Regions from separate parts of the Micromonospora sp. BQ11 genome, predicted to be linked through region 3. Evidence: riboswitches for the same ligand, from Rfam matches in the RefSeq annotation. Region 3 holds a riboswitch; each other region holds the start of a gene.
The links. Region 3 has a riboswitch for cyclic di-AMP ahead of ACTMSW_RS29950 (transglycosylase family protein). Riboswitches for the same ligand answer to the same signal wherever they lie in the genome.

Region 1 (5,997 bases), on a different contig from region 3:
CGTGCCAGGCGACGCTGTCGCGGCCGGTGCGGTAGAGGCACATGCCGGCGGTGACGAAGGGCTCGCCCAACTCCTCGGCGTAGTGCCGGGTGAGCGTGTCGCGGGCCGTGGTCAAGACGGGGTGGGGCAGCGACCGGCCGGCGCCGTACCAGCAGAGCAGTCGGGGGACGTCGACGTCCGAGTCGTACATCCGGCGGCGCTCGGCACGCCATGGCACGTCGCCCAGGAGGACGTCGAGGACGTGGTCGGAGCCGCGGACCCAGCCGGGCAGGTGGTCGACCCAGGCGCCTCGGCCGAGCTGGTGCCGGGTGACGTGACCGGTGAGCGGCCCCAGGGCGGGGCCCTCCTCGGCGAGATCCAGCATCGAGGGCTGGTACGCGACGTCCGCCACGCCCCGATCGTACCCCACCGTCGAACACCCGTACGATAACGGCCCGCCGGGTAAGGTCGCGGTCGGCCTCCGGCCACGAGCCCCGACCCGCGGGCACGGCCGGTGACGCGAAGCGTGAAGGAGTTGCCGCCGTGCTGGTGTTCCCGACGACCGTGGGCCGGTCCGCGTGACGGCGGCACCCGTCGCCGACCAGGTCGCGTCCGGCGGCACCCGCGCCTCCGGCGGGGCGGGTCGCCTGCCGTCGCTGACCGGGTTGCGGTGGATCGCCGCGATGCTCGTGTTCGGTTTCCACGCCGGCACGATGGGGATCGTGGCGGAGCCGGCCTACAAGGCGGTCGTCGACCGGCTGTTCACCCTGGGCCTGTCGGGTGTGCAGTTCTTCTTCATCCTCAGTGGATTCGTGCTGGTGTGGTCGGCCCGACCGGGCGAGGCGAAGCGGACGTTCCTGCGTCGCCGGCTGGCCAAGATCTACCCGAACCACCTGGTGATGTTCGCGGTGGTGCTCCTGGTCGGGTACGCGATGGCCGACCCGGTGAACCCCCGCGCCGTGGTGGAGAACCTCCTGCTCGTCCAGGCGTGGGATCCCACGCCGGGCATCTTCTACAGCGTCAACAACGTGAGCTGGTCGCTCTCCTGCGAGCTGTTCTTCTACGCGTGCCTGCCGTTCGCCCTGCCGCTGATCCAACGGACGCGTCCGGGTGTGCTGTGGGCGGTGGTCGTCGCCGTACCGCTGCTGATCGTCGCGCTCTGGCCGGCGCAGCAGCTGGTGCCGGAGGAGAGCCGCTGGTGGTTCACGCAGGTCTTCCCGCCGGTGCGGTCGCTGGAGTTCTGGATGGGCGTGGCCGCCGCCGAGCTGATGCGACGCGGCCGGTGGCGGGGGCCGGGGCTGGGCGTGGCCACCGTCGTCTTCGTGGCCACCTGGTTCGTCGCGGGGGAGTGGATCCGCGCCGAGCTGTGGGCGGGACTGCTGTCGGTCGCGTACATCCTGGTCATCACCGCCGCCGCGGACGCGGACGTCCGCGGTCGGCGGACGCCGTGGCGCAGCCGGCCCATGGTGTGGCTCGGTGAGGTGTCGTTCGCCTTCTACCTGGTGCACGTCTTCGTCATGGTCACCGTGCTGCGCCTCACCGGTCACCATGGTGTCGGCCTGACCGGGTGGTGGGGCCCGGCGGTGGTGGTGGGCTTCGGACTGGTCAACCTGGTCCTCGCCGGGCTGCTGCACCGCTTCGTGGAGACGCCGATGACGCGCCTGCTCGGGCCGCGCCGCCGCGCGGCGCCCGCGCCCGCGGGGGACCGGGAGGACGGTGCCGTGCCGGGTCCGTCGGCGGCGCCGACGCCGGCGCGGTCCGTCCCGTCGGCCCGGGCCGGGGACGAGGAGACGCCCCGGGTGTACGCGCATCACGGCGACCGCCTCTAGCGGTGTCCACCCTGGTGGATCGCGGGTGAAGGATGGGCGTCGACACGCCCGCCGGCAGTGCGGACCGACGGGGTCGGGGGTAGCGTGACGTCGTGCTTCCGGTCGCGCTCACCTGTCCGTTGTGGTGGGTGACGCGCTGGGCGTCTCGGCTGGTGGCCGGCCTCGCCCTGACCGGCGGCCTCACCCTGGGCGTCGCCGCGCCCGCCCTCGCGACGGCACCTGTCATGGCCGCCTCGGCCGTCGCCCCCGCCGCCTCGGGCGCGCTGCCCGGCCCGACGGTCGACGTCGCGCCGGACGCGCGCGCCGCCTCGACCACCATCACGGCGCTCGCCGGGGCGCCGGGCGACGGCGCGTCGTGGCTCCGGCCGGCGGCATCGCCGGTCGCCGCCGAGGCAGCCGCGTCCGCCGACCGGGTCGTGCCGGACACCGTCCTGCGAGCGCCCGTCGGCCGGGTCCCGGCCGCCCTCGGGTCCCGCGCCCCGCCGGTGGCCTGACCCGTCCGGGCGTACGCCCGCACCGCCTTCCCGAAGCTCCCCACCGCGCGTCCCGAGCCCCCGGCGTCCCCGCACCCGGGTGAGCCCGCACGGCGCACCCGACGTCGCTTTCGCTTCCCGAGTGAGGTTGCCGGCCATGGCCATCGTCCTGAACGAGTTCCTCCTCGACGTGCCCCGCGCCACCGTCATCTGGTCGGTGCTGCTCGTTCTCGCCCTGACCGTGCTCACCGTGCTCGTCGCCCGTCCCGAGCGCGAACGGCCCACCGACGACCCGCCCGCACCGCCCGTCGAGGACCTGGCGGACCTGCGCCGGTACGCGGACGAGGTGGCGGTGGCCGCGGCGGGGGCCGCGCAGACCGCCCGACGGCGCCGCCAGGCGTGGCTGACCGCGCAGGAGGAGGTGGACCGCACCTGGGCGGCGTACGACGAGGCGGAGACCGCCGCCCGCCGGTTCGTCGGCACCAGGGCGTTGCCCAGCCCCCGTACGCCCCGCACCCCGACCGAGTACGCGACCCGGGAGCGCTGGCTGCACCAGACCGCGATGGCCGCCCACTGGCGCGGTGACCTGTCCGCCCGCCAGCTCAGTGACGTCTTCGGCCGCCGGCACGGCTGGAACCCGCGTCGGCACCCGGTGGAGCAGGAGGTGGTGCTGGCCCGGGCGGTACGGGACGGGAAGCTCGCCGCGTACCGGGCCGCCGCCGAGCGGGAACAGGCCGCGTGGCGCAACGCCGAGGTGGCCGCGGAGGCGGCGCGGGCCCTCGCCGCCGAGGCGTACGCGGCGGCGGCCCGGCTGCGTCCGGGTCGGGTTCCGACCGCCCGGGAGGCGGCGGCGGTCCCACGCCGGGTGGCTGCCGCCCGGTGGCGGCCGGCCCGGGTGGGCTGAGTACCGGCCTGTCCGCCCCGCTTTCGGGCGGTACTGCTCCGTTAATTCCGTGAGCCCGGTCACATGATTGCGGAAAGGGGCACCCGCCGCACCGTGGTCGATTGCTCCCGATGGTTCGGGCACCATCATCCAGGTGTGTCCCGATGTCCTCCCCGAGGGCGTTTCTGCGATCGCCGTCCCATTGAATACCGTCAGTGGTTAACTGCCTGCAAAATTGCTGCCGCGGGCCAGGTTTACGCAGGTGGGAGCGGGTTGGCAGGCCGATGGCCGGCCAGTAGTGTCGCCTCGTCCGGTGCGGTACCCGATCGCAAGGAGCGACGCCGCGCCGACCCGCTCAATCGTGATGATCACGAACCGGGGACCCAGTGCACGTTGGGGTGAATCCGCAGGCCCACGGCCCGCGGTAGGGCGTACTTCCCGCCCGAATCCGTCAGCTAACCCGGTAGGCGGCACCGGAAGGAGTTGCACTCGTGCAGCACGCACCCACCCCCTGGTTGTTCCGCCGTCTCCACGGCGCCGCGGTACCCGTGCTCGCTCGGCCGGTGGCCGCGAGCTGACCCACCGCGCTGCCCGGTAGTCCGGGCGCTCTCCCCAGTAGTGGTCCACCACCGCGCCGACGTCGTCCGCGCGGAGGGCCCGTCGCTGTCCCGCGCGGCGGGGACCCGGTGTGCCGCTCGCCCCCCGAGACCGTGGAGGAACATGTGAAGCACCACCTCAAGCGACAGCTCCGTCGACTGGCCGCCGAGCGCCCGTACCAGGTGGCCGCCGCGTCGGCCGCCGCGCTCGTCCTCGCCTCCGGCGGTCCCCTGATCACCGGCGGCGACGACGCCCCGGCCGCCGCACGGACCCCGGCCGGCGTGGCGGAGCTGCGCGGCGACACCACCGTCGCGTCGCGCGGCGAGGCCCGCGCCGCCGCGGCCCCGTCCAGCGCCACCCCGTCCGGCGCCGCCCCCGCGTCGCCGCGCGCCGCCACCAGCACCGCCGCCGCGGACCCGGACCTGACCCGCAGGCCGGAGCCGCCCAAGGCGCCGAAGCGCAAGATCCTGGAGTACGACTACCAGGCGCAGACCACCTTCTTCAACTGCGGTCCGGCCGCGGTCCGGAACGCCCTGAGCGCCGCCGGCATCGCCCGCAGCCAGGACCAGCTCGCCGGCCCGCTCGGCACCGACCAGTTCGGCACCGACTCGGTCGAGGACACCACCCGCGTCCTCAACGCCGTGGTCAAGGGCGACCCGTACCGCAGCCGGATGATCCCGGGCGGCGCGGCCACCCCGGCGCAGATGGACCGGCTCCAGGCCGACGTGGTCGCCGCCGTCACCGACGGCCGTGGCGTCGTGGTCAACGTGGCGGGCACCGCCACGGACACCGAGGGCGGCTGGCACTCGTTCCCCGGCGGCCACTACATCGCGGTGGTGGGCTACTCCGACGACGGGCGTCTGGTGCGGATCGCCGACTCCGCCGATCCGGCCGTCCCCGCGTACTGGATGACCACCATCGACCTGGCGAACTGGGCCGCCACCCGCGGCTACTCCGCCTGACCGACACGCTCCGCGACGGGCGTCGACCTCCGCAGGAGGGGTCGGCGCCCGTTGTCGTACCCGCGTCGCGGCTCTCGCCCGGCGGGTCCGGCCGGTGGCAGACTGCGCGCATGGTCGATGACTCGGGTGACCGGGACGGGCGCCCCGTCCTGCTGCTGCTGCACGGCATGGGCGCGACGGGGGAGGTGTGGCTGCCGTCGGCGCCGCTGCTGGAGCGCCGGTGGGCGGGGCGCTGGCTGGCGCCGGACCTCGCCGGGCACGGCTGGTCACCGCCGCTGCCGGCGTACTCGTTCGCCGGGCTGGCCGACCGGCTCGCCGGGAGTCTCGCCCCGACCGACCGGCTCGTGGTGCTGGGGCACTCGCTCGGCGGCGTGGTCGGCCTGGCGCTGGCCGCGCGTACGGCCGGACTGCCGGTGGACGCGGTCGTCGGGCTGGGCATCAAGGCGGTCTGGTCGCCCGGGGAGCTGGCGAAGGCCGGTGACCTGGCGGCGCGGCCCGTGGCCTGGTTCGCCAGCCGGGACGAGGCCGCCCGTCGCTACCTGCGGGTCTCCGGCCTGGCCGGGCTCCTCGCGCCCGACCATCCCGTGGTCGAGGCGGGCCTGCGGCAGCTCGACGGGCGGTGGCGGCTGGCGATGGACCCGGTCGCGTTCGGCGTGGGAGAGCCCGACCTGGCGGCCCTGCTGGCGGCGACCGACGTGCCGGTGGTGCTGGCCCGGGGCGAGAACGACCCGATGGTCTCCGACGCCCAGCTCAAGGAGTTCGGTGTCCCGGTCGTCACGCTGCCCGGCCTCGGGCACAACGCCCACGTCGAGGACCCGGAGGCCGTTCTCGCCCTCGTCGACCCGTACCGCTGACGTGCGCCGGCGGCCGGGCGGGAGGAACCGCCCGGCCGCCGGCCCCGGGTGTCAGTAGGAGCAGCCGCTGGAGGGCAGGGCGGACGGGGCCGGGACCGAGGCGCCGTCGTAGAGGGCTAGCAGCATCTGCTGCGGGCAGCGGTTCCCGCCGTTGACCCGGATCTCCAGGTGCAGGTGCGGTCCGGTGCTGTTGCCGGTGTTGCCGGTGTACCCGATGACCTGGCCGGCGCTGACCCGGCTGCCCGCCGCCACCGAGCGGGACGACAGGTGGCAGTACTGGTAGTACGCGCCGTCGTCGCCGGAGATGCCGATGCCGTAGCCGCAGCCGCCACCGACGTGGCTGATGGTGCCGGCGGTGATCGCGTAGGTCGTCACGCCGGTGTTCGTGGGCAGGTCGATGGCCGGGTAGTCGTGGTGCGG
Region 2 (5,997 bases), on a different contig from region 3:
GGGCGTGTCCGACCTCGACGGGATCATCGACATCCACATCGCGCAGACCGTCGAGGCGATGCTGGCCAGCTCCGACGCGCTCGCCGCCGAGGTCGACGCCGGCCGCTGCGCGGTGGTCGGCATGTCGTACCGGCTCACCGCCGGCGAGGTCCGCACGGTGGCTGAAATGTCGGCGGACGGCCCACCGGCCGCGTCGGTCGACGTGCCGGCCGCCGCGACCGCCGCCTGACCGCTACGACGAGAGGGGCGCCCCCGACCGGGGGCGGCCCTCTCGTGCTGTCCGGTGGTCGTCAGAGCAGCGACACGTGGACGTGGTCGGTGTGGTTCGAGGGACCGCTGTACGACTTCCAGCCGGTCGCCGGGAACCAGATCTGCCGGTTCCAGATCACGTAGTAGATGCCGAGCCGGTCGGCGTTGCGGACCAGGAAGGCGGTCAGGTTGTTGCCGTACTTCCGGGTGTCGGTGTTGTGCCAGGGGCTGAAGCCGCTGTTCTGGAGCGACCAGTCGCAGGCGCGGCCCTTGGGATGCTCGTACGGCCCACCCGACCGGTGGCAGCCGACGAACCGGGTGAAGCCGGCCCGCTTGACCTCCTTGTACATGTGCAGCGTCCGGGGAGTGACGCAGCCGGAGGTGGTGGGGTCGTTCTCGCTGCACGACTCGGGCCGCCAGTCGCCGTCCCCCGTCCGGCCCGGTGCGATCTTCGCGACGGGTGAGGTGGCGTTGACCAGGCCGCCGGTCAGGCCGTTGCCGCCGACCAGGTCGAGGGCCTTCTCGGCCGCGACCCGGTCCCGGTTGAGGTCGTTGGTCAGGCGCTGCTGCGCCCGGACTTCGGTGTCGAGCGCCAGCTTCGCCTGTTCCACCCGGGCCTTGACCGCGTTGACCTCGGCGAGCTGCTTGGCGTTGACCATGTTCAGCTCGTCCAGGGCGCCCGCGCGCTGCACGAAGGAGTCGGGGGTCTGGGCCCCCAGCAGCATGGACACGGCGCCGATCCGCCCGGTCCGGTACGACTGGGCGGCGATCTCGTTGACCTGCGGCGCGAGCGCGTCCAGCTCGCGCTGGACCCGCTTGAACTCCTGCTGCAGCTCCAGCTGGCGCTTCTCCGACTTCCTCAGGGCCGCCTGGGCCTTCACGAACTCACGGTTCTTCGTCTCGATGACGTCGTTGAGCAACGTCGGCTGGGCGTCGTGGCCCGAGGGCTTCGGGGGTGTCGGTGCGGCGGACGCCGGGAGGGGCCCGGCGAACACGGCCAGCGCGGCGAGCACGGCCACCACAGGTGTCGACCAGCGGCGTAGGGGTGCCGTCACAATGTTCCCTTCCGTCGACCGCCGACCGGGTTAGCTGACGGGTTCGGGACGGAAGTGGCCCCTACCGCGTGCGCGGATTCACCCCAGGTACCTGGGTCCCCGGTTCGCCTCGCGGCGATTGGGCGGCGGCACCGCAGGCGCCGCTGCGCGCCTTCGGCGGTGACCGGCAGCGAGGTTACCCGACAGTCGTCCTGGGGATCTACGTCCGGAAGCCGACTAAACGAGCTATTTCGAAGCCAAAGCCGATGACCAGTGACGCGACTATCAGGCGGGTGGGTCCGCGTGATCACGCTACGCAGTTTCACCATGCGGTGTCCGTGCTCCTTCCTCGGTCGGGCCACCTGCCGGGGGTGGCGGGCGCGGTGTCCGTCGCGCGGGGGGCGCTGAGCGCCTCCAGCGCCTCCGCCCGTACCGCCGCGCGGGGGATCGGCGGTTCGGCGGGTGCGTCGCCGGCGGTGGCCGTACCGCCCCGTCGGCCGGCCGTGGTGACCACGGCCGCCAGCGCGGTGGTGAGCGGCACCGCGGCGATCAGGCCCAGGGTGGCGACCGCGCTCCGGACGATCTCCTGGGCCAGGAACTCGCTGGTGAGGATCTGGGTCACCGCCCGCGAGTCGGCGGTGAGCAGGAGCAGCACGGGCAGGGAGGCGCCCGCGTACGCCAGCACGATCGTGTTCACCGTGGAGGCGATGTGTGCGCGGCCGACCCGGGTCGCCGCCCGGTAGAGCTGCAACCGGCTCAGCCCGGGGTTGGCGTGCGCCAATTCGGTGACGGTGGCGGCCTGGGTGACCGTGACGTCGTCGAGCACGCCGAGCGAGCCGATGATGATGCCGGCCAGCAGCAGCCCGTGCAGGTCGACGTCGGCCTGGTACATCGACAGCGTCGTGGCGTCCTCGCTGCCGTACCCGGTCAGGTGGGCGGCCGCGGTGGCGAGGGTGCCGAGAACGCCGGTCAGCACCAGGCTGCCGAGTGTCCCGAGCACCGCCACGGACGTCTGCGCGGTCACCCCGTGGGTCAGATAGAGCACCACGAACATGATCAACGCGGCGCCGACGACCGCGACCAGCAGCGGCGACTGCCCGGCGCTGATCCCGGGCAGCACGAAGGTGAGCAGGATGGCGAAGCTCGCCGCGAGGCCGGCGAGCGCGGCCAGCCCGCGCCACCGCCCGAACGCGACGATGGCGGCGGCGAAGAGGGCCACGAGCCAGACCAACGGTGCGCCGCGCTGATGCTCCGCGATGTTGTAGGCGCTGGCCGTCGGGTCGGCCGGGTCGATCAGCTCCACCAGGATGATCTCGTCGCCCGCCTCGACGGTCGGTGCGCCCGGCCCGGCCGGGATCGGCGTCTCGACCTGCTGCCCGGCGTCCGGCCCCTCGTCGACGCGCACGGTCACCCGGCCGCACGGTCCGTCCGCGGCGCCCGGCGACCCCTCCGGGGTGTCGGGTCGCGGCGGGCAGGCTTCGCTGACGACTCTCGTCACGGTGCCGTGGTAGCGGGGTGGCTCGGTGCCCTGGTCCGTCTCGGGGGCGTTGCGGGGCCAGAGCACCAGGGCGGCGACCAGGGTGGCGACGAAGAGGGGGACCACCGTCGCGACGAGGATCCGCCGCACCCCGGGTGGGGTGGACGGAGCGGGACGGGTGTGGTCGGCGCCCATTGCGTGTCTCCCAACGAATCCTCAGACGGGTACGTGCCGGCGAGCCGGTCGGTTCAGAGTTCCGTGAGCCGGAGAGCCATCGGCCGAATGGTAGCCACCGCCACCTCCCGACACCGGTCGCAAGGCCCGGTGTCGGCCGTCGCACGTAAGGAAGGGCCCCCCGTTAACGCCTGCGGTAGAGGAAGGGCCCCCGCTTAACACCGGCCCCCGTCGGCCGGTCGGCACGCTAGCGTGGGCGTGTGCGGACGACGGCAACCGTGACGGCCGGGCGGTGGACCTGGCGGCTCCCGAAAGGTGCAACCGTGAACCCTCGTACCATCGCGCGCCGTGCCGTCCTGGCCGGCGTCACCGTCACCGCCGCCGTCGTGCTGACCGCCTGCGGCGGCGCTGACCACTCGTCCGGCGGGAACCACGGCATGCCCGCCGCCCCCTCGTCGGGCGCGAGCGCGGCGACCGTCGACGACGCGGACGTCATGTTCGCCCAGATGATGATTCCGCACCACCGGCAGGCCGTGGAGATGGCCGACCTGGCCACCGCCCGGGCCGGCGACCCGGAGGTCAAGCGGCTCGCCGGGCAGATCAAAGGTGCGCAGGGGCCGGAGATCGCCACCATGAGCGGCTGGCTGGCCGAGTGGGGTCGGCCGGTGCCGTCGCCCGGGGCCGAGATGCCGCACATGGGCCACGGCATGCCCGGGATGATGTCCGAGGCTGACATGTCGGGGCTGGCGGCCGCATCCGGCCGCGAGTTCGACCGACAGTTCCTGACCATGATGATCGCCCACCACGATGGGGCGGTGACGATGGCCCAGACCGAGCTGTCCGAGGGCGCCGACGCGCGCGCCAAGGACCTCGCGCAGCAGATCATCACGTCCCAGCAGGCGGAGATCGCCACGATGCGCAAGATCCTCGACCGGCTCTGAGCGGAACCGGCCCGCCGGGCGGCACCAGCCCTCGCCGGCCGCCGCCCTCGGGGCCGTGCAGCTTCGGGGAAAGTGCGTCCATCCCGCGTCGGATGGCCACACTTTCCGCGAAGTTGCGAGCGGGGAGCGGGGAGCGGGGAGGGTCAGCCGCGCTTCATGAGGCGGCCGACGGCGGCCATCATCTCGGTGGCCATCTCGTCGGCCCGGCCCTCCGCTGCGCCCTCGTGCATGCAGTGCCGGGCGTGCCCGTCGAGCAGGCCGAGGGCGACCTTGTCGAGGGCGGCCTGGATCGCCGAGATCTGGGTGAGGACGTCGATGCAGTAGCGGTCCTCGTCCACCATCTTCTCGATCCCGCGGACCTGACCCTCCACCCGGCGCAGCCGTGCGAGCAGCTGGTCCTTCGTCGCGGTGTAGCCCCGGACCGGGGCGGGCGTCGGTGTGGTCATGGCGACGAGTCTACCGTACCCCTCGGGGGTATGGTACGTTCTCGGTGTTGATACCCCTGAGGGGTATGATGGGCAGCGGCGAGAGGAGACTTCCGATGGTCACCAGCACGTACCAGGTCACGGGCATGACCTGCGGGCACTGTGTCAACGCGGTCAGCAGCGAGGTGGGCGCCATCCCCGGCGTCACCGACGTCCAGGTCGAACTGGCCACCGGCCAGGTCACCGTCACGAGTGAAGCCCCGTTGGACACCGACACCGTGCGCGCCGCCGTCGACGAGGCCGGGTACGACCTCGCCGGTGCGTGACGGGTCCATCCGACCCGGAGAAACCGAGGTAGCACGATGAACACGGCGATCAAGCTGAGCGGCTTCGCTCTCGGTCTCGCGGCGGTGTTCGGCACGGCGTACGGGGTCGGTCAGGTCGCCGGCCCCGTCGCCCCCGCCGCCGAAGCCGACCACGACGGCGACAGCGGTCATGGCGACGACAGCCACGGCGACAGCGGCGGTGCGGCGGACGACGCTCACCTGCCGGGCGGGTTGCTCGTCTCCGACCGCGGCTACACCTTCGAGCCGGTGGGCGCCCCGAGCGGGGAGTTCGCCTTCCGGGTCACCGGCCCCGACGGGCGGCCGGTGACCGCGTACGACGTCGCGCACGACAAGCGCATGCACCTGATCGTGGCCCGCCGGGACCTGTCCGGCTTCCGCCACGTGCACCCCGAGATGGCTCCCGACGGCACCTGGCGCGTCGACTCCCCCCTGGCCGGGCCGGGGGTGTGGCGGGCGTTCGCCGACTTCACCCCGACCGGCGGGGAGGCGTTGACCCTGGGCGCCGACGTGACCGTCCCCGGGGCGCTGGTCGAGCGGCCACTGCCCGCCCCGGCCACCAGCACCACGGTCGACGGCTACACCGTCACCCTGAGCGGCGCGCTCCAGCCCGGCCGCACCTCCGAGCTGACCCTCGCGGTGAGCCGGAACGGCGCGCCGGTCACCGACCTGGAGCCCTACCTCGGTGCGTACGGGCACCTGGTGGCGTTGCGGCGGGGTGACCTGGCGTACCTGCACGTGCACCCGGACGGGACGCCCGGTGACGGGCGGACCCGGCCCGGCCCGGAGGTGACCTTCTTCGCCGAGGTGCCGTCGGCCGGCACGTACCGGCTCTACCTGGACTTCCAGCACGGGGGTCGGGTGCGCACCGCCGAGTTCACCGTCACCGCGGGCACCCCGTCGGCGACGAGCGCCCCGGCGGCCACGAGCACCCCGGCCGTGCCGGCGCCGCCCACTCCGAGCCCGGGCGCCGACCACGGCACCCCCGGCCACGGACACGACTGACGGGAGCGCGCGATGACGACGACACGCGGGTCACTACCGGTGGCCCCGAACCTGGTCGAGCTGTCGATCGGCGGCATGACCTGCGCCTCCTGCGCGGCCCGGATCGAGAAGAAGCTGAACCGGATGGACGGGGTGACCGCCACGGTCAACTACGCCACCGAGAAGGCCACCGTCCGGTACGCCGACGAGATCACCCCGGCCGACCTGATCGCCACGGTGGAGAAGACCGGCTACACCGCCGTTCTCCCGCCGCCGCCCGCCGCCGCCGGTGCGGAGTCGACCGGCGAGCCGGTCGACGAGCTGCGTGGCCTGCGTACGCGGCTGTGGGTCTCGGCGGCCCTGACCCTG
Region 3 (5,997 bases):
TCCAGCGCAGCCCGTCGAGCACGCCCGCGCAGGTGGCCGCCACGATCGTCAACCAGGCGACGACCGGCGTCATCACCGACGCCCGGCCGGAGACGCCGAACCGGATGCTGTTCTCGGGCAACGACGGTTTCGGCAGCGGCCAAGGTGACTTCAACGGCGACGGGCGCGTGGACGTCGCCACCTTCACCCGGGGCGGCAGCGGGGACGTGTACGTCGCGCTGTCCACCGGCTCGTCCTTCGCGGGCACGGCGGTCAAGTGGCACGACGCCTTCGCGTTCGGCAACGAGGTTCCGCTCGTCGGCGACTTCAACGGTGACAACCGCGACGACATCGCCACCTTCACCCGGGGCGGCGCCGGCGACGTGTACGTCGCCCTCTCCACCGGCTCGTCCTTCGTCGGCACGGCGGTGAAGTGGCACGACGCCTTCGCCTTCGGCTGGGAGATCCCCGTGGTCGGCGACTTCAACGGCGACAACCGCGACGACATCGCCACGTTCACCCGCGGTGCGGCCGCCGACGTCTACGTCGCCCGCTCCACCGGCTCGTCCTTCGTGGGGACCGCCGTCAAGTGGCACGACCTCTTCGCCGTCGGCTGGGAGATCCCCCTGGTCGGCGACTTCAACGGCGACAACCGCGACGACATCGCCACCTTCACCCGCAGCGGCACCGCCGACGTGTACGTCGCCCTCTCCACCGGCACGTCGTTCGTCGGCACGGCGGTGAAGTGGCACGACTTCTTCGCCGTGGGTTCGGAGATCCCGACCGTCGGCGACTTCAACGGCGACAACCGCGACGACATCGCCACCTTCACCCGGGGTGGCACCGGAGACGTGTACGTCGCCCTCTCCACCGGCTCGTCGTTCGTCGGCACGGCGGTGAAATGGCACGACTCGTTCGCGTACGGCGGCGAGGTTCCGGGCGCCGGGGACGTCACCGGCGACGGCCGCGACGACCTGGTGGTGTTCACGCGCGGCCCGGCGGCCGACGCGTTCGTGGCCCGGTCCACCGGCTCGTCGTTCCTGGGCAGCGGAGTGAAGTGGCACGACTTCTTCGCCGCCGGGACCGAGATCCCCGCGCCGGGCGTGCTCTGGTAGGCATCGGACCGGCGGGCAGGGGGAGGTCGCCGGGCGGCGGCCTCCCCCTGCGCGGGTCTAGAGGGTACGGGCGAGCCGGTCGGCGAGGATCCGGGTGAACCGGGACGGGTCGGCCAGTTCCCCGCCCTCGGCGAGCAGCGCGATGCCGTACAGCAGCTCCGCGGTCTCCTTCAGCGACTCCTCGGTGCCGCCCTGCTCGCGGGCCTTGCGCAGGCCGGTGACGAGCGGGTGCCCCGGGTTGAGTTCGAGGATCCGCTTGACCGACGGCACCTCGTGCCCCATCGCCCGGTACATCTTCTCCAGCGTCGGGGTGATGTCGTGGGCGTCGCCGACGACGCAGGCCGGGGAGGTGGTCAGCCGCGACGACAGCCGGACCTCCTTGACCGCGTCGGCGAGGACCCCGCCCATCCAGGTGAGCAGGTCGGCGTACTCGGTGCGCTGCCGCTCCCGCTCGGCCTCCGCCTCGGCCTTCTCCTCCTCGGTGTCGAGGTCCACCTGACCCTTGGCGATCGACCGCAGCGTCTTCCCGTCGTACTGGCCGACCCGCTCGACCCACACCTCGTCGACCGGGTCGGTGAGCAGCAGCACCTCGTAGCCCTTGGCCCGGAACGCCTCCATGTGCGGCGAGTTCTCGATGGTCGTCCGGGACTCGCCGGTGGCGTAGTAGATGTCCGTCTGGCCGTCCTTCATCCGGCCGACGTACCCGGCGAGGTCGGTGGGCTCGGCCGGGTCGTGGGTCGAGGCGACCGACAGGATCTCCAGGAGGACGTCCCGGTTCTCCGTGTCGTCGATCAGGCCCTCCTTGACGGCGGGGCCGAACTCGGTCCAGAAGGTCCGGTACTTCTCCGGCTGCTTCGTCTTCAGGTCGCGGACGGTGGCGAGCACCTTCTTCACCAGCCGACGGCGGACGACCTGGATCTGCCGGTCCTGCTGGAGGATCTCCCGGGAGATGTTCAGCGACAGGTCGTGCGCGTCGACCACGCCCTTGACGAAGCGCAGGTAGTTCGGCATCAGCGCTTCGCAGTCGTCCATGATGAAGACGCGCTTGACGTAGAGCTGCACCCCTCGGCGGCCCTGCGGGGAGAACAGGTCCAGCGGCGCGTGGGACGGCAGGAAGAGCAGCGCCTCGTACTCGAAGGTGCCCTCGCCCCGCATGTGCACGACCTCGAGGGGGTCGGCCCAGTCGTGGCTGACGTGCCGGTAGAACTCGTGGTACTCGGCCTCGTCGACCTCGTCGCGGGGCCGGGCCCAGAGCGCCTTCATCGAGTTGAGGGTCTGCACCTCGACGGTCGGGGCGTCGCCGTCGGCGCCGGGGCGCTCCACGCTCATCCGGATCGGCCAGGCGATGAAGTCGGAGTACCGCTTGACGATCTCCCGCAGGGTCCACTCGGCGGTGTAGTCGTGCAGGTTGTCCTCGGTGTCGACCGGTTTCAGGTGCAGGGTGACCGAGGTGCCCTGCGGCGCGTCCTCGATGCCCTCGACGGTGTAGGTGCCCTCGCCGGTCGACTCCCAGCGGGTACCGCCGCTCTCCCCCGCCCGCCGGGTGACCAGCTCGACCCGGTCGGCCACCATGAACGCCGCGTAGAACCCGACTCCGAACTGACCGATCAGCTCCTGCGACGTACCCGCGTCGGAGGACTCGCGCAGCGTCCGCAGCAGCTCCGCGGTGCCCGACTTGGCGATCGTGCCGATCACCTGGACCACCTCGTCCCGCGACATCCCGATGCCGTTGTCCCGGACGGTGAGGGTCCGCGCGTCCCGGTCCACCTCGATGGCGATGTGCAGGTCGGTGGTGTCGACGTCGAGGTCCTTGTCCACCAGGGACGCCAGCCGCACCTTGTCCAAGGCGTCGGAGGCGTTCGAGATCAGCTCGCGCAGGAAGACGTCCTTGTTCGAGTAGATCGAGTGGACCATCAGCTGGAGCAGCTGACGTGCCTCGGCCTGGAACTCCAACGTCTCGGCCCGGTTGCTCACACCGTGTCCTTTCATGCTCGACGACCACGAGAAGGTTCGCGGAAAGGATACGAGCCGTCGCGGACGGCGATGCGACGACGCCCGGCCGGTGGTGCCGGCCGGGCGTCGTCGAGGAGGGTACGCGTCAGAGGCTGAGCCGCTGACCCGGGAAGATCAGCCCGGGGTCGTCGCCGACGACGCGCTCGTTGCGCTCGTACAGCGCCCGCCAGCCGCCGTCGACGTCGTGCGAGGTGGCGATCTTGGCGAGGGTGTCGCCCGGCTCGACCACGTGGCTCTCGCCGCTGCTCGACGGTGTGGTGTTCCGCGTCGAGCGGTCGTTGCCCGAGTCGCGCTTCGTCGTGCCGGAGTCGCGCTTCGTCGTGCCCGACTCCGAGGACCGCTCGGCCTTCTTCGGCGTGTACGCCTTGGTGGAGCCGCCCCGCTTGCCGCAGGTCGGCCACGCGCCGATGCCCTGGCCGTCGAGCACCCGCTCGGCGACCGCGATCTGCTCGCCGCGGCTGGCCAGGTCGGCCCGCTTGGCGTACTTCAGGCCGCCGTAGCCCTCCCAGGTGCCCTGGGCGAACTGGAGGCCGCCGTAGTAGCCGTTGCCGGTGTTGATGCTCCAGTTGCCGCTGGACTCGCACTCGGCGATCGCGTCCCAGTTGACGCTCGCGGCCTGCGCCGGTGCGGCCGGGCCGAAGATCGCCACCGCGCCGGTCACGGCGCCGACGGCGAGCGTGCCGAGAGCGGTACGACGGGCGGTGCGACGGTGCCGGGGCTGGTAGTCAGATGTCATCGATGTGTCCTCCACGCCTGCGAGGTCAGCTGTCGGGTTCGGGCCGAGGAGCCCGGCCGCCGAGGCGGCTTCACCCCGAGGTGACGTGCACCGAGGAACGTGTGGGTCCCCCGCTCCATGCCTGGTGACGGGTACCGACGGCCGGCGGCAGGATTAGGCGTTACCGACCGTGGAGTTCGCGTCGCGAACCCGCTCGACGTTAGGAGCGCTTCGCGCCGATTGCCCACTTCTCGTGAACTTCCTCACCGCCACGCACGGGAGCACGAGCCGCCAACTTGCGCCCCACCCGTACCTGTGATCGCCCGCCCCCCTTGGCCGCCACCTGTGGCGGGGCCACAGGTGTGGATGCGGATGCCCGGGGGTACAGATCACCTCCGGGGTGGCGACGGATGCGCGAGCGTCCGCAGGTGCCAGGATGGGGCAGCTAACGCCAGCAAGGGGTGGTCGGCCCCGGAACGGGGCTGCGATGGGACTCGGTCGAGGGTGACGCAACGGGTGGGTGACCTCTTCGTCGGTGGTGGGGACACCGGGCGGCTGATGGCCCGGCTCGACTGGTCCCTGACGCCCCTCGGCGCGGTCGAGGGCTGGCCGCAGAGCCTGCGCGCCGCCGTGCGGATGGTGCTGTCGTCCCGCTACCCCATGCTGCTGCTGTGGGGGCCGGAGTTCACCCAGCTCTACAACGACGCCTACTCGGCACTGATCGGGGACAAGCACCCCGGCGCGCTCGGCGACGACGTGCGGGTCACCCTGGCCGAGGGTTGGGACGTGCTGGCCCCGCTCATCCACGACGCGATGGCGACCGGGGTGGCCAGCTGGGTGCCGGCCCTCCAGCTGCTGCTCGACCGCTCCGGCTACCGCGAGGAGGCGTACTTCAGCGTCTCGCACGCGCCGGCCCGCGACGACGATGGCCGTACGGTCGGGGTGCTCACCGTGTGCAGCGAGGTGACCGAGCAGGTGGTCGGCGAGCGCCGGCTGCGGCTGCTGCGGGACCTGACGGTCGGCGGGGACGGGCGCACCGTGGACGTGGCCGGCACCTGCCACCGGCTGGCCCGGGCCATCGGCGGGTACCCGCTGGACGTCCCGTTCGCCGCGATCTACCTGCGCGACGGCAGCCTGCTCCGGCGGGCGGCGTGCGTCGGCGGTGACCTGGTGGCCGCGGCGCTTCCGGAGAGCGTGCCGGCTGGCGACGGGCGGGACTGGGGCCTGGGGGAAGGCGCGGCGGGCACGGTCACCGAGGTCACCGGTGTCGGCGACCGACTCGCCCTGACCGGCGGCCCGTGGGAGGACCCGGTCGCTTCGGCGCTGGCTCTTCCCCTGCCGTCCGCCGAGGCGGACCAACCGCTGGGGGTGCTGCTCGTCGGGGTCAGCCCGAGCCGGGGACTGGACGAGGCGTACCGGTCCTTCTTCCACCTGCTCGCGCAGCAGGTGGCGGTCGCGGTCCGCAACGCGTCCGCGTACGAGGAGGAGCGGCGGCGCGCCGAGGCGCTGGCCGAGCTGGACCGCGTGAAGACGAGCTTCTTCACCAACGTCAGCCACGAGTTCCGTACCCCGCTGACCCTCATGCTCGGTCCGCTGGCCGACGCCCTCAACGATCCGGAGCATCCGCTGCCGGCCACCCAGCGGGAGCGGGTGGACACGGCGTGGCGCAACGCCACGCGGCTGTTGACGTTGGTCAACAGCCTGCTCACGTTTTCCAGCCTGGAGGCCGGCCAGGCGCGCAGCGACGCCCGCGAGATCGACCTGGCGGGCCTCACCGCCGAGTTGGCCAGCGTCTTCCGGGCCGCCATCGAGCGGGCCGGTCTGCGGCTGGAGGTGGTCTGCCCGCCGCTGCCCCGCCCGGTCGGCGTCGATCCGGTCGGCTGGGAACGCATCGTCACGAACCTGCTGTCCAACGCCCTGAAGTACACGTTCGTCGGCGCGATCCGGGTCGCCGTGGAGGCCGATGACGAGGAGGTGCGGCTGATCGTCGCCGACACCGGCATCGGCATCGCCCCGGAGGATCTGCCCCGCCTGTTCGAGCGGTTCCACCGGGTGCAGGGCGCCCGCTCCCGCAGTCACGAGGGCACCGGCATCGGCCTGGCCCTGGTCCGGGAACTGGCCCGCCTGGAGGGCGGGGACGTACGGGTGGAGAGCCGCGTGGGGACGGGGGCCACG

Region 1: another riboswitch for cyclic di-AMP. It lies ahead of ACTMSW_RS27500 (C39 family peptidase); the one in region 3 lies ahead of ACTMSW_RS29950 (transglycosylase family protein).
Region 2: another riboswitch for cyclic di-AMP. It lies ahead of ACTMSW_RS16720 (coiled-coil domain-containing protein); the one in region 3 lies ahead of ACTMSW_RS29950 (transglycosylase family protein).

What each region holds. Positions count from the first base shown of each region.
Region 1 covers NZ_JBQHDB010000017.1:12,390-18,386, forward strand. Annotated here, with positions in the region: gene ACTMSW_RS27480 (alpha-ketoglutarate-dependent dioxygenase AlkB) at 1-364, opposite strand, end outside; gene ACTMSW_RS27485 (acyltransferase family protein) at 558-1,808, shown strand; gene ACTMSW_RS27490 (hypothetical protein) at 1,901-2,302, shown strand; gene ACTMSW_RS27495 (hypothetical protein) at 2,439-3,185, shown strand; cyclic di-AMP (ydaO/yuaA leader) riboswitch at 3,507-3,649, shown strand; gene ACTMSW_RS27500 (C39 family peptidase) at 3,875-4,723, shown strand; gene ACTMSW_RS27505 (alpha/beta fold hydrolase) at 4,834-5,577, shown strand; gene ACTMSW_RS27510 (peptidoglycan-binding protein) at 5,629-5,997, opposite strand, start outside.
Region 2 covers NZ_JBQHDB010000007.1:81,854-87,850, reverse strand. Annotated here, with positions in the region: gene ACTMSW_RS16725 (carbonic anhydrase) at 1-229, shown strand, start outside; gene ACTMSW_RS16720 (coiled-coil domain-containing protein) at 291-1,304, opposite strand; cyclic di-AMP (ydaO/yuaA leader) riboswitch at 1,309-1,439, opposite strand; gene ACTMSW_RS16715 (YibE/F family protein) at 1,606-2,955, opposite strand; gene ACTMSW_RS16710 (DUF305 domain-containing protein) at 3,258-3,875, shown strand; gene ACTMSW_RS16705 (metal-sensitive transcriptional regulator) at 4,019-4,321, opposite strand; gene ACTMSW_RS16700 (heavy-metal-associated domain-containing protein) at 4,417-4,626, shown strand; gene ACTMSW_RS16695 (hypothetical protein) at 4,663-5,649, shown strand; gene ACTMSW_RS16690 (heavy metal translocating P-type ATPase) at 5,662-5,997, shown strand, end outside.
Region 3 covers NZ_JBQHDB010000020.1:87,016-93,012, forward strand. Annotated here, with positions in the region: gene ACTMSW_RS29940 (S8 family serine peptidase) at 1-1,094, shown strand, start outside; gene htpG (molecular chaperone HtpG) at 1,152-3,068, opposite strand; gene ACTMSW_RS29950 (transglycosylase family protein) at 3,193-3,843, opposite strand; cyclic di-AMP (ydaO/yuaA leader) riboswitch at 3,843-4,013, opposite strand; gene ACTMSW_RS29955 (ATP-binding protein) at 4,339-5,997, shown strand, end outside.